DNA from 2 places in the Paenibacillus sp. FSL R5-0475 genome. Region 1 is predicted to be linked to the other one. Evidence: riboswitches for the same ligand, from Rfam matches in the RefSeq annotation. Region 1 holds a riboswitch; the other holds the start of a gene.
What was found. Region 1 has a riboswitch for S-adenosylmethionine ahead of metA (homoserine O-acetyltransferase MetA). Riboswitches for the same ligand answer to the same signal wherever they lie in the genome.
Positions count from the first base shown of each region.

Region 1 (7,252 bases):
TTGGATTGGCTACATTAGCTCTAGCTAGAAACTAGTATAAAAAGACATTGACTGTTCGGTAATATATGGTATTCTAGGATCTAACAGTATAGCATTTAATGAGGGAGCACCTCTTTCGCGTTTATCGTGAGAGAGGTGCTTTTTTGCGTTCGGGGTCTGATTGAGAAAGGATTTGTTCGCTCCGAAGGAGGCTCTTCCCGGAAGGTTATTGTGCTTGCTGTAATGTTGAGAAAGGTAGGGATGAATATGCAAATTGTGTTTATGAACCGTTTATCCAGAATATCTGGAGTGGATCAAGAGGTGTACGCCCAGTTGTGGATTGGAGAGGAAGAGGGGATCTGGAGTTTGGGCTGGCGTGATTTTTCAGGTGGGGAGAATTACATTGAGAATTTGTGGTATGAAGGTGGTTCATGGAATGAGATGCTCTGTGTATACAGGCATGAGCTAGCAGTGAAGATGGGAGATGGCTATCGACCCTTAATCGATGGGATATTCCACGAGGAGGATAGTCTTACTGGACGTAATCAGGAGCAGCTGAAGCTTCAATATTACAGCGAACATTATGGGAATGAAGCCATTTATGAAGAGTTATGTGCTTGGCGCCGTGGTAAGGCTTCGAGTGAACGGAAGGCGCCCTATATTCTCGCCAGTAATCGTCTGTTGCGCTTGTTAAGTACATTTCTACCGCATACGCCAGAGGAACTGATGCAAATTCCGGGTGTGGGAGAAGGCAAGATAGCGCAGTTTGGGGCTGATTGGCTGGCTATAACTACTGCGGTGGCAAGGGAACATTCCTTCCCTCTAAATTGGGTGCATGAAGTAATTGAAGAGGAGTCTTTCGTATCTTGGCTTTATAAACAGAAAGAAGTCAAATATAAGAAGCAGCTAGAACGACTGCGCTTGCGGAGGATTTTGCTACAGGGGATCGAGAATGGGTTGGGCTTGGAACAGCTTAAGGTGAATAGTGGAGTGAACCGGCGTGAACTGATTGAAGCGGTAGAGGAGCTAGAAAGAGAAGGTTATTCTGTCGAGAAGCTGATCCATGTAGAGCTTGGCAATATGCCGCAGAGTGAGCAGGATGCGATATGGAATGCCTATGTGGAGCTCGGGGATCTTTTCCTAAAACCGGTGTTACATAAGGTGTATGGTGACGATTTTTCCGCTGCTGAAGGATTGGATATTTATTATGAGCGTCTGCGATTGATACGCATCCGTTTCCGTCGAGAGCAGACGCATAAAGTGGGCATGGCGACCAGCTTTTAAATTTGCGCATACCAAAAAGACGAAGGCTTCCTTATACCTTACGGTTACAGGGCCTTCGTCTTGCTTATTCGTCCGGTTCGTTTCATAGCCATTCCTTCTTGCGGAAAACATAGAGCATCCCACAGCCTAAAGTCAACATGACGCCTATAACGCCATAATAGCCATATTTCGTATGAAGCTCGGGCATATGATCAAAGTTCATACCGTAGATTCCGGTAATTACGGTCAGGGGCATGAATATTGTTGTGATCGCAGTAAAGACTCTCATAATTTCATTCGCGCGGTTGGCGATACTGGATTGGTATGCCTCTCGTAAGTTGCCCATGAGATCGCGATACGTCTCAAAGGTTTCAGATATTTTAACCGCATTTTCATAAATGTCGCTAAAATATTTCTGCAGCTGATCATCAATCAGACGGAGGTCTTTTTTATTTAGGGTATTGATCACTTCTTTTTGTGGCCCCAGCATTTTCTTCAACCATAGAATTTCACTTCGCAGACCGATAATTTCACTGAGATGTGACTTCTTGGTATGCATGAGGATATCTTCTTCCAGCTTCTCAATCCGAGCTTCAATTCGGTCGCCGACGGAGAAATAGTTATCAACGACAAGGTCAATTAGCAAGTAAAGGAACATATCCGGTTCACTTACTTCTTGCTCCCAGAGCATAGGCTTCAGGATTCGTAGTTCATTGATCTTTTGTTTCGTGACAGTGATGATGTAATGTCTTCCAAGGAATACATTGAGTGCCCGTAGGAAAATTTCTTCATCGTCAAAGCGAATGCTATTTACAACAATAAAGTAGTGACTTTCGTATATTTCGATCTTTGGACGCTGATCCTCTTCGCTAAGGCAATCCTCAACAGCAAGATCATGTAGGTTGAACAAGGGCTGAAGCAGCTCCAAATCCTCAACATCGGCGTCAATCCAATAGAACCCTTCCGTTGGGGGTGTTAGTGTTTCATCAATTTCATCAATAGGTGTAAAAACCCCTGCATTTACCAGCCGGATTTTCATCTGATTTCACTCCTCCTATCCCCAGGTCTTCACTAGGGACTGCTAAATTAAGCACAGAGAAAAAAATCAGCTTGGCCGGCGGTACAATCAATACATAGGGCCAAATGAAGTTTCGAGGGCATGAAGAAGAACTGCTCCCGCCGCCGGCAAGCTGATGATTATCCTGTGTGGTTGCTCATTCTGTACACATATTTGCGAGCTCGGGTCGCCTTCCATCCTTCTTCTCACCTCTTCTTTTCGTTCAGGTATGAAATACTTGTCTAGTATAACAACGGAGTATGCCTCTTTCAAGCAAATTTATTGTGATTTTGAGGCTTCTTCAGCATTGTATGGACTTGACGAAAAGGAGGTTCATGATTTAAAGTGAATTTTAAAGTAATTTAATTGAATACAGCTAAATCTTATCAAGAGCAGGTGGAGGGACTAGCCCTATGAAACCCGGCAACCGGCGTGTAAACGCACGGTGCTAATTCTTGCGGAATTTCTGCAGACGTCTAATCGTCTTCAGGAACATTCTGGCAGATGAGAGAGGCGCATATGACTGTAGATATGACCTTTCTCGATTTCCGAGGAAGGTCTTTTTATGTTCAGCAAGCCGCAGTGCGGCAAAATAACTAAATTCAGCTAAGGAGTGGAAAGACAATGCCAATTAAAATTCCCGACAGTTTACCGGCGAAAGAAGTACTATCCGGAGAAAATATTTTTGTGATGGACGAAAGTCAGGCTTTCCATCAGGATATCCGTCCACTACGGATTGCTATTCTGAACCTCATGCCGACTAAAGAGACGACAGAGACTCAATTGCTGCGTTTAATTGGAAATTCGCCACTACAAGTTGATGTTACTTTATTGCATCCGCGTTCCCATATTTCCAAGAATACTTCTGCTGAACATTTGAAGAGCTTTTACAAAACCTTTGACGAGATCAGCCACCGCCGTTTGGATGGTTTAATCGTTACAGGTGCTCCTGTAGAACAAATGGAGTTCGAGGAAGTATCGTATTGGGAAGAACTGAAAGAGATTTTTGAATGGAGCAAGGACAATGTGACTTCAACCATGCATATTTGTTGGGCGGCACAGGCAGGCTTATATCATCATTTTGGTGTTCGTAAAGTGGCATTGCCTGAGAAATGTTTTGGCGTCTTCCCTCATACGATTAATCAAAATAACATTAAATTGTTGCGCGGCTTTGACGAGGTATTCCATGTACCACACTCTCGTCATACCGATGTCTCCCGTGAAGATATTGAGAATAACCCAGATCTGCAAATTCTGGCGGAATCCGAAGAAGCTGGTATGTATCTAGTGGCTACAAACGACGGTAAACAAATATTTGTGACCGGACATTCCGAATATGATCCTCTATCCTTGAAATGGGAATATGACCGTGATGTGTCTAGAGGGATGGAGATGGCTTTGCCGAAACATTACTTCCCTAAAGATGATCCAGAACGTACACCTCCAGCAGTGTGGCGTGCGCATGCCAATTTATTATTCTCTAACTGGCTCAATTACTATGTATATCAAGAAACGCCTTATGATATCGACCCGATTGTTTATTAATAATAGCGCTACAATATAAATTAGGAGGCATTAATCATGGATGACAAACTTAGGATTGAAAGTAGACTGGCTCAAATAGGTTCTCAAGAAGATCCTGCCACAGGAGCAATTAATTTTCCGATTTATAATGCAACGGCATTTCGTCATCCAAAACTCGGTCAAAGCACAGGGTTTGATTATAGCCGCACCAAGAGTCCGACCCGTTCAGTGCTTGAGAATGCAGCTGCGGAACTGGAATCTGGAGATGCAGGATTTGCTTGTAGCTCTGGGATGGCAGCGATACAAACGGTGCTTACCTTGTTCGCTCAAGGCGACCATCTGATCGTTTCGCTGGATCTTTACGGCGGTACCTATCGTTTGTTGGAACGGATTATGTCCAAGTTTGGAATCACTGCTTCTTATGTAGACACGAATGATTTGGATGCACTGGAAGCTTCGCGTTGTCCAAATACGAAAGCTGTATTTATTGAAACGCCAACGAACCCACTTATGATGATCACGGATATTGAAGCCGTGTGCACTTGGGCACGTCACCATGGGTTACTTAGCATTGTAGATAATACGCTGCTGACTCCATTCTTCCAACGGCCTATAGAATTAGGTGCGGATATTGTAGTTCATAGCGCTACTAAGTATTTGGGTGGTCATAATGATGTACTGGCAGGCCTGATTGTATCCAAGGGTGTAGAATTATCAGCTGAATTAGCGATTCTACATAACTCTATTGGCGCCGTGCTCGGACCAACAGACAGTTATCAGTTGATGAGAGGCTTGAAGACATTGGCGCTGCGTATGGAGCGTCACGAAAGCAATGCACTAGCGATCGCTCACTACTTATTAGAGCATCCAGCGATTGCGGAAGTGTTCCATCCAGGATTGCCTGATCATCCAGGACATGAAATCCAGAATCGTCAATCTTCAGGCAATACCGGTATTTTTTCTTTCAAATTAAAAGATGCCAGATACGTAGAGCCGCTTCTTCGTCATATTCGTCTTATTGCATTCGCAGAAAGCTTGGGCGGCGTAGAGTCACTTATGACTTATCCGGCTGTACAAACACATGCTGATATTCCTGTGGAGATTCGAAATGCTGTGGGTGTAGATGATCGTTTGCTGCGCTTCTCCGTCGGTATTGAACATGCAGAGGATTTGATTGCTGATCTTGGCCAAGCACTAGAGGCCGCTAGGGCAGAAATTGAGTCCAAGTAACAGGAAGAAATGTTCAATCGAGTGTTAGTGGAGAAATAGAGTATAACTAGCAGTATCGCTTAGTGCGATGCTGCTTTTCTTCTGGATAGGAATTTGCGAAGAATGTAAAAGCATTTTTCAAGCTGTTCAGATTGTGATACGATGAGGAAATGAACTGTTCAATTGTATGAGAAAGGGTTGTCACCTTGAAAAAGAGACAACGTTTTTTCTTCCTGTAATTTTGTGATTCTACCATACCCCTAAGGGTTTAGAAGGAGGATGCGAACGATGAGTGCGATAGATCTTATTTTGGACAAAGCCCTACGGGGTGAACGTCTCCAATTGGAAGATACCATCCGACTGTTCGAGAGCAACGAAATTGAGAAAATGGGTGCAGCTGCAAACACCATAATGGAACGCTGGCATCCAGACCCGATGGCCACGTTTGTAATTGGTCGTAACATTAACTATACGAATGTATGTGATGTCTACTGCCGTTTCTGCGCATTTTATCGCAGACCGGGCTCTGATGAGGGTTATGTATTGCCGGATGAGACGATTTACCAAAAAATCGCTGAGACTATCGCTGTAAATGGTACAGAAATACTGATGCAAGGCGGTACGAACCCAAATCTTCCTTTCAGCTATTATACCGATATACTTCGCGGAATTAAGCAACGTTTTCCTGAGATTACAATGCATTCCTTCTCTCCTGCTGAGATTATGAAGATGAAAGAAGTATCTGGATTATCGCTCGAGGAAGTTGTGCGTGAAATCCATGCTGCTGGCCTGGATTCACTACCAGGTGGGGGAGCGGAAATTCTCGATGATCGCACACGCCGCAAGATCAGCCGACTTAAAGGCTCATGGCGCGAGTGGATGGACGTAATGCAGACAGCGCATAAGGTCGGTATGAATACGACAGCTACGATGGTCATTGGACTTGGTGAGAGTATGGAAGAACGGGCATTACACTTACTTCGTGTGCGTGAGGCTCAGGACGAGTGTATTGCCAACAAATACGATTCAGAGGGTTTCTTGGCCTTTATTTCTTGGACCTTCCAACCGGACAATACTAACCTGAAGTTGGATAGACAAACGCCTGAAGAATATCTGAAGACGGTAGCCATAAGTCGCCTTGTTCTAGACAACATTAAGAACTTCCAGTCCTCTTGGGTAACAATGGGACCAGAGGTCGGCAAGCTTTCCCTTCAATATGGCTGTAACGATTTCGGCAGTACAATGATTGAAGAAAATGTAGTATCTTCTGCGGGCGCGACCTACAAGGTCAATATCGAATCGATTACTCAGCTGATCCGCGAAGCAGGCAAAATCCCGGCACAGCGGAATACACGCTACGATATTCTGCGCGTGTTCGATGATGCTAATGCGAAGATTGATAATGATTTCATCATGCAGAACTAATATATAAATTAAATCAGCGCTTGTTGCTCGTTAATCCGTTTTGTGGATGATTGAGCAGCAAGCGTTTTTTTGTATGGTTAAGATTTCGAAGGTTTATTTTACCTGTGAACATAAATTCATTATTTTATCACATTTTTGTATACACATTATTATCCAAAAGTGATATCATAATCATATCAAAAGAATATCTTATGGGGGTGCTTTTTATGAAGGAGAAGACGCTTCGTCCTGTCAGCGGATTTTGGGTTATCGCATTAATTGCAGTTTGTTTGGCTGGTGGAATCTATGGTGCTGTTCAGGAGTATATTGCAGTACCGGTCATTCTGTTCGTTGTATCAGCAATACTATGTACGAGTATTACGGTTGTACAACCTAATAAGTCGGTTGTAGTCACCTTTTTCGGCAAATATGTAGGGACTATTGCAACGAGTGGACTGTTCGCAGTTATTCCGTTCAGCGTACGTAAGACGGTTTCCCTACGCGTTCGTAACTTTAACAGTGTGAAGCTCAAGGTCAATGATGTTGAAGGTAATCCGATTGAAATTGCTGCAGTTATCGTCTTTAAGGTGATTAACTCCGCTAAAGCCCTCTTTGATGTAGATAAATACATGGCTTTCGTAGAGATTCAGAGTGAAACGGCGCTGCGTCATGTAGCCAGCAAATACCCTTATGATAACTTCAATGAATCTGGGATGTCCTTACGTGCCAATGCAGATGAAATTGCTAAAGAGTTAGCGACTGAGCTTCAAGAGCGTTTGTCCTTATCTGGTGTAGAAGTCATTGAAGCCCGGCTTA
Region 1 covers NZ_JBBORK010000001.1:332,657-339,908, forward strand. Annotated here, with positions in the region: gene MKX41_RS01315 (ROK family protein) at 1-35, shown strand, start outside; gene MKX41_RS01320 (HRDC domain-containing protein) at 247-1,263, shown strand; gene corA (magnesium/cobalt transporter CorA) at 1,346-2,281, opposite strand; SAM riboswitch class I at 2,680-2,810, shown strand; gene metA (homoserine O-acetyltransferase MetA) at 2,924-3,844, shown strand; gene MKX41_RS01335 (PLP-dependent transferase) at 3,881-5,053, shown strand; gene mqnC (cyclic dehypoxanthinyl futalosine synthase) at 5,321-6,457, shown strand; gene MKX41_RS01345 (SPFH domain-containing protein) at 6,664-7,252, shown strand, end outside.

Region 2 (7,252 bases), 4.1 Mb from region 1:
AGGCCTCACTCGCGATGAATTGATCTGGTTAGTAAAAGGTGCTGGACGAATTCCAGTAGAACGCGACACGTTCTACAATGCGATAAAGGTATACGAATAAACGACTACCTAGATCCGTTATCCTATATTGGAAAGGAAGTTCGGTCAGCATGAGAACACTACTCGTTCTGGGCGGCGGCTATGGCGGCTTGGCCCTAATTCAAGAATTGCTCAATAATCACCTTCCACAGGATATTGAAATTATCTTAATTGACCGAATGCCTTATCAAGGAATCAAAACGGAATATTATGCGCTTGCCGCAGGTACAGTAACTGACTATCACTTGCGAATCCAGTTTCCGGTTCATCCCCGTCTCACTATCCGTTACGGTGAGGTGAGTTCCATTGATTTGGAGAGTAGAATCGTTACAATGGAGCCTGACGAGACTGTGTCTTATGACATACTTGCCATTGCACTAGGTTGTACCGACAATTACCATAACATCCCTGGAGCTGATCAATATACTTGCAGTATCCAGACCTTTGCAGGAACACGCGAAACTTACCAACGTTTAAACGATGTGAAGCCTTATGGAACAATAAACATTGTAGGCGGAGGACTAAGTGGAGTGGAATTGGCGGCAGAGCTTCGGGAGAGCCGACCAGATCTTAATATTGCTATTCTGGATCGCGGTGAACGTGTCTTATCTGCCTTCCCTGCGAAGCTGTCACAGTACGTGGAGGAATGGTTTCACCACCATCAAGTACAGACACTTGGACGTGTCTCCGTATCCCATGTAGAGAAAGATGCGCTTTTTAACGGTACAGAGGAAATTCTTTCAGATGTTACGGTATGGACCGCGGGGATCCAACCGGTGAAGGTTGTTCAGGAATTAACAGTCCCGAAGGATCGCGGAGGACGAATCATTCTGGATGAATATTATCGTGTACCTGATTATCCAGAAGTGTATGTAATTGGCGACTGTGCCAGCCTGCCATTCGCTCCAAGCGCACAAGCCGCAGGAGCGCAGGGTGAGCAGGTTGCTCAGGTTATTCAAGCCATGTGGCGCGGCGAGACCCCTAAGCTTCATCCTATTCGTCTAAAGGGTACCTTAGGCTCACTAGGCAAGAAAGCTGGATTTGGTCTGATGGGCCAACGCTCCGTCAAAGGACGGGTTCCCCGTATCCTTAAGAGCGGGGTGCTCTGGATGTCAAAACGCACTTTAGGATAAACCTAAGGGCTGCTCTTTTCCGTTATAAATACGAAAAAGAGCAGCCCTTTATTTTCCACAAAAAGCATTTAATCAAGGTCCATATTAAACCAAGCCTCTAGCTCTTTGATTTTAGTATCAATTTTCTCTTCTAGCTCGACAACCGTATCTGCAGCAACGATGTCACCTTCAACCATGGCAAAGGGAGTTAAATAACATTCCCCACAATTGTTCAGGCATCCGTATTCGATCACATCGTAATCTGGATTTTCCTCCAGCTTATGCATTAGCTTGTCTGTTCCGTGACCCATGTTACTGGCACAAAATTCAATAATTGGTCTCATGATGATCTCCCTATTCCGCCTAACCATTTTATTTTTTAACTTTTTGTACTATAATGAACTTATGAAAGGAGTGATTGAGAAATGAGTGAGAATGCACAAAGCACCGAAATGTATGATGAAGTATTGGAAGTGCTGGATAAGCTTCGTCCGTTCCTGCAACGCGATGGCGGCGACGTTGAACTGGTCGATGTAGAAGACGGCATCGTTAAGTTGAAACTTATGGGTGCCTGCGGCAGCTGCCCAAGCTCCACGATCACCTTGAAAGCCGGGATTGAACGCGCCCTTCTTGAAGAAGTAGAAGGCGTACAAGAAGTTATGCAAGTATTCTAATCCCATTCAATATCATTCCCGATCCTCCTCTTCAGGAGATCGGGATTTTCTTATTATAGAGGATTTACACTTCCCCTACAACATACAGCATAAAACCCGCTTGCCGTTAGGCAGCGGGTTTTATGCTGTATTAGAGATTAAGTTAGCTTTCTGTCTTAAAATGCTGGAATGATCGAGCCTTTGTACTGCTCTTCAATAAAAGCTTTAGCTTCTGGAGAATTCAGTGCAGCGGCAAGCTTTTTGATTGCATCAGAATCTTTATTGTCAGGACGAGCTACCAGGATGTTGGCGTAAGGGGAATCCGTACCCTCAATGAACAAAGCATCTTTAGTAGGAACTAGGTTAGCTTCCAAAGCATAGTTAGTGTTAATCAAGGCAAGATCTACTTCATCCAATTGACGACCTAACATTGCTGCATCTAGCTCGATGATTTTAAGGTTTTTCTTATTTTCAGTGATATCTGCTTGGGTAGATGTGATGTTGGTATCATCTTTCAAAGAAATCAGTCCATTTTTGGCAAGCAGGATCAGTGCACGACCACCGTTTGTAGCATCATTCGGGATGGCAACTTTCGCACCATCAGCCAGCTCGTCGATGGATTTGATTTTTTTGGAATAAGCACCAAAAGGTTCAACGTGAACGGCTGTAACAGAAACTAGATCCGAACCGTTCTTTTGATTCTGGTCATCCAGGTAAGGTTGATGTTGGAAGAAGTTAGCATCCAGATTCTTCTCTGAAAGCTGAACGTTTGGTTGAACATAGTCAGTGAATTCTTTGATTTCTAATTTAATTCCTTGCGCTTCAAGCAATGGAGCAATAGCTTTTAGGATCTCAGCGTGTGGAACAGGTGAAGCACCAACCACCAATTTTACAGGTTCTGCAGATGACTCAGTTGCAGCACCATCTTTTGGTGCATTAGTAGCAGCCGAGTTAGAAGCATTATTGTTATTGCCGCAAGCAGCCAGCACCACAACCAGTGTCAGACTAAAAAAAGTAAGTAGTAATTTTTTCATTTTAAATCCCCCTCTTATCCTTGGTATTTGTATGAATAAGGCTATATATGGACGTACCTTATTTCCGTGTGAAATGTCGTACTAGTCGATCACCGGCCATTTGTAGCAGTTGCACCAGTATGACCATTAAGACTACAGAGATAATCATAACTTCCTTCTCATATCGGTAATATCCGTAACGAATCGCTAGATCCCCTAGCCCGCCGCCGCCTACCATCCCGGACATTGCCGTATAGGAGACCAGTGTAACCAGTGTGATCGTAACCCCAGCGAGCAGACCTGGACGAGCCTCTGGCAAAAGAACACGCATAACGATCTGATTCGTGGATGCTCCCATCCCTTGCGCCGCTTCGATTACTCCACGATCCACTTCTCTTAATGCCGTTTCCACCAAGCGAGCAAAGAATGGAGCTGCACCAATCACGAGCGGTGGAATCGTACCAAGTACTCCAATGGAGGTTCCAACGATGGTTTTGCTAAAAGGAATTAAAGCCACCATCAAAATGATAAACGGTACGGAACGCAAGATGTTTACAAAGAATGATAAGACCGAGTAAATTACTCTGATTACTATACTATTCGATCTTCCCCATAAATACAATAGAATTCCGAGTGGTAAACCAAGAATAATTGTGAACAATCCAGAGAATATTAACATTTGCAAGGTAGCAACTGTAGCATCCATCATTTCTTGCCAGTTTAAGTCTGCGAAATTCATTACGAAATCACCTCCACTTCAAGGCCTTGAGCGGTTAGTTCGGCTATCGTCACAGCGATCGCTTCAGCTGGACCTTCGAACCGAACAATCATTTGTCCATAAGGTACGTCTTTTATCGTTGAGATGGTACCATGCAGAATGGCGAAGCTAACACCCGTCTCACGTACTACATTGGAAAGTGCAGAGCCGTAGGTCTTCTCTCCGAAAAAAGTGATTTTGACGGCCTGAGAGTTGTCCCCAGCAGCAGCGTCAAGCGCCGTACGAAGGGGTCCCTCATTCTGTGATTCACTGCGAATGAAATCGCGAGTGACCTCATGCTGTGGCTTCAGGAATACCTCCGTGACTTTACCTTGCTCAACGATACCACCACCATGAATGACCGCAACACGGTCGCAAATGCTCTGAATCACGTGCATTTCGTGAGTGATCAGCACAATAGTCAGATGGAACCGTTTATTAATATCGAGCAATAGCTTAAGAATAGAGTCTGTCGTTTGTGGATCAAGCGCAGAGGTTGCCTCGTCACACAGCAGCACATCAGGGTCGCTGGCAAGTGCCCGAGCGATGCCGACTCGTTGCTTTTGTCCTCCTGATAATTGAGACGGATACTTATCCTGGTGTTCTTCAAGCCCAACTAGAGCAAGCAGTTCTTTCACTTTTGCATCAATATCTGCTCTCGAGGTACCTGTGAGTCGTAGAGGAAAAGCAATATTATCATATACAGTCGCAGAAGATAGCAGATTGAAATGTTGAAAAATCATTCCTATCTTGCGCCGCTGCTCCTGCAGTTGGCCTTGGGTAAGCTTGGTTAGTTCAATGCCATCTACCCATACTTCCCCTTCTGTCGGACGCTCCAACAGATTAATGCAACGGATCAATGTACTTTTCCCCGCTCCAGAATGGCCAATAACTCCGAATATTTCACCTTTTTCGATAGACAAATTCAATCCGGAAAGTGCTGTAGCCGCATGGCTGCCTTTTCCATATACCTTTGTTATTCCTTTTAGATTAATCAACGCTCGTCGCCCCCTTTATAATTCACTTATTCCATACAAAAAAACCTCCGACGATCGATGCAGATCGCAAGAGGCTCTGTGTGTTTATTTAGACAATGCCTTCTCATCTGCCAACGACCACAAACCTTGCGTCATTGTAGGAATTAGCACCATGACATTTGTACATAACGCTAATCGCGCTGTATACAAATCGGTTGCCGGGCTTCATCGGGCCTATCCCTCCGCCACTCTCGATAAGATATAGAGTATGAAATTTTATGTTTGAATTCGTACAGACTTTAATGCAAGCATAAGTATAGTAAGTTTCTTGTTTTTTGTCAAAAGGAAATATCTTGAACGCTTAGGATTGTTCACGCTTTGCCTTGCTTATTTCCTTACGCAGCTGTTCATTGCTGTAGCTGAATGCCGCGATTAATGTTTTACAGTTCATTTCAAGGGACTGCTTTAAATCCTCAAGATGGCTATCTAAATCCTCAAGCTGAATTTTGTCATGCAAGCCTTGATGTCGCTGCCATAAATCATCCTGCATTTCGGAATTCATATAATGAATTTCAGCATTTCTGCGCTTGCGTAGATTCTCCAGTGGATCACGATAAGAGTTCTTGATCTGTTCCAGTTGATCTGCTAGCGCAGGATGTACATTCAATAACTGAAGTTGACGCAGTACTGTAAAATAAGAAAAGTGCGTTTTTAATTTGGAGGTTTTGAGGTCATAAAAATGATTCAGTACCGTTCCAAGCTTATCCAGAAGAGAGAACACACGAATAAATCCATCTTTATAAAAATAAACATACCGCGCATAATCGCCTTGTTCCACTGGTGACATATCGTCCATATAACCAGCGATTACCGATTTCCGGTAAAAAGCAGCTGCGAACCAGCTTTGCTCCAATTCATCCAATGAGGAGATCAGTCCACGTGTCCAAATCTCCAGCTTGCGGTATTCATGGTCATTATCCTCATGAGCGTTCATTTCCTTGCGCAGTAAGGCTGCAAATGTGGCCATGTTCTCCATCGCGTCAGCCAATACACCGCTGTTCTTTCGAGGCGGCTCTCCAAGTATAACCCGCAGCATATCCCAGTCCTCCTAAAGTTTTGTCCAGCACCACGATATACCGATTTCCACTTTATTATTCCGCAGGTAAAGCGACTCTATCCACGGTGGGAACTTTCTACCAAGGGTGTTACAACGGTGTCATTGGATTCGTCGGATTTTTTTCAACAACGACATTTCTCGCGCGATTCAGCTGCCATACTCTTACACTCATATAACATAAGACACCAAACAAACTAGCGATCAACAAAATATGAGCCAAAGCAGCAAATATGTACAATCTTTCATTATCTAGTGTGTAAACAACAGCAGCTCCACTAAATACCTGCATCAAGCACAGCAGAACAGCCGCTACGCCAAGAGCTCTTAGCTCTGGATAATCCTTATGTTTCCAAAAAGCTAAATGTCCAAGCACCGCAGTAAGAATGAATAAGATCAAAGCCGCAATCCGGTGCGTAAAAACAATACCTACTCCCCCGGAAAGCTCGGGAACCCATTCACCGTTACAGAGCGGCCAGCCAGAACATCCACCGCGCGAATCCGTATGACTAACAAAGGCTCCAATATAAACAACAACATAGGAATAAAAGGCCGTAAAGCAGGTTAAATTGCGGAAAGCCTTACTGACGGGTTGCTTCTGAAGCTCCATCTTAGGATCATACTCACCTGCTTCATGTCGCCTTTTAGTTCCTAGAGCCAGCATTAGAGAACTTGAAAAAGCGATCAAAGAAAAGCCCATATGTAGTGCCATTACAGCAGCAGATTGGGATTTAATCACTGCAAGCGCTCCCATACCACCTTGAACAATTACAAACAGCAACGTCATGAATGCATATACTAACAAGTCCCGCCGATTTCGAGCATAACGCCAAAAGGCAATCATCGAGGCAAGTGACAATAACCCTGCCAATCCGCTAAACAAGCGATGGGTGTATTCAATCATCGAACCTACAGTATAGGCCGGAATCAATTTCCCATGACAGAGCGGCCATTCATTTCCACATTCCAATCCCGATCCAGTCTTCGTTACAACCGCTCCCCCTAGTACAGCGAGGAACATGATAAGGCAAGTAAGATAACTAAGCCATTTCAACTGATTTGTCGACAAAAATATCACCCGCAGTTTTTAGTAATGAAGAAGCATCTTAAAAAACCACCGCTTTTGCTCGAACAGGCGAAAGCGGTGGTTTTCCGGAATTACTGTTGAAGGCTTTGATGCACTTGAACCGCTTTATCCAGGAAATTCTCAATTTCCTCGCGGGATTTACGTAATTTATTAACGAATCTAACCAATTCACGTCCATCGGAATACGCGACAAAGCTTGGAATACCCATAATATTTTGTTCCTGACTAACGTCACCCACAGCATCAACGTCAACCTCAACCAGCGTTAGACGATCTGCATAGGCTTGCTCTACCTCAGGAATAAAAGGATCGATAAATTTACAATCCGAGCACCAGTCCGCCTTGAAGATGGCTACAGTTAATCGAGGAGATTGAATGGCTACCTGAAATTCAGCAGGAGAACTAATTTTGTCCATAGCTTGTTCAGTCCTTTCTTCCATATCTGTCAAATTTCTATTCTT
Region 2 covers NZ_JBBORK010000001.1:4,401,574-4,408,825, forward strand. Annotated here, with positions in the region: gene mqnE (aminofutalosine synthase MqnE) at 1-100, shown strand, start outside; gene MKX41_RS19705 (NAD(P)/FAD-dependent oxidoreductase) at 150-1,211, shown strand; gene MKX41_RS19710 (YuzB family protein) at 1,280-1,534, opposite strand; gene MKX41_RS19715 (NifU family protein) at 1,616-1,864, shown strand; gene MKX41_RS19720 (MetQ/NlpA family ABC transporter substrate-binding protein) at 2,020-2,877, opposite strand; gene MKX41_RS19725 (methionine ABC transporter permease) at 2,936-3,595, opposite strand; gene MKX41_RS19730 (methionine ABC transporter ATP-binding protein) at 3,595-4,611, opposite strand; SAM riboswitch class I at 4,712-4,851, opposite strand; gene MKX41_RS19735 (Cthe_2314 family HEPN domain-containing protein) at 4,952-5,686, opposite strand; gene MKX41_RS19740 (COX15/CtaA family protein) at 5,796-6,773, opposite strand; gene MKX41_RS19745 (thioredoxin family protein) at 6,863-7,207, opposite strand.
Region 2: it holds a riboswitch for S-adenosylmethionine, as region 1 does, so the genes downstream of both, MKX41_RS19730 (methionine ABC transporter ATP-binding protein) here and metA (homoserine O-acetyltransferase MetA) in region 1, are expected to answer to the same signal.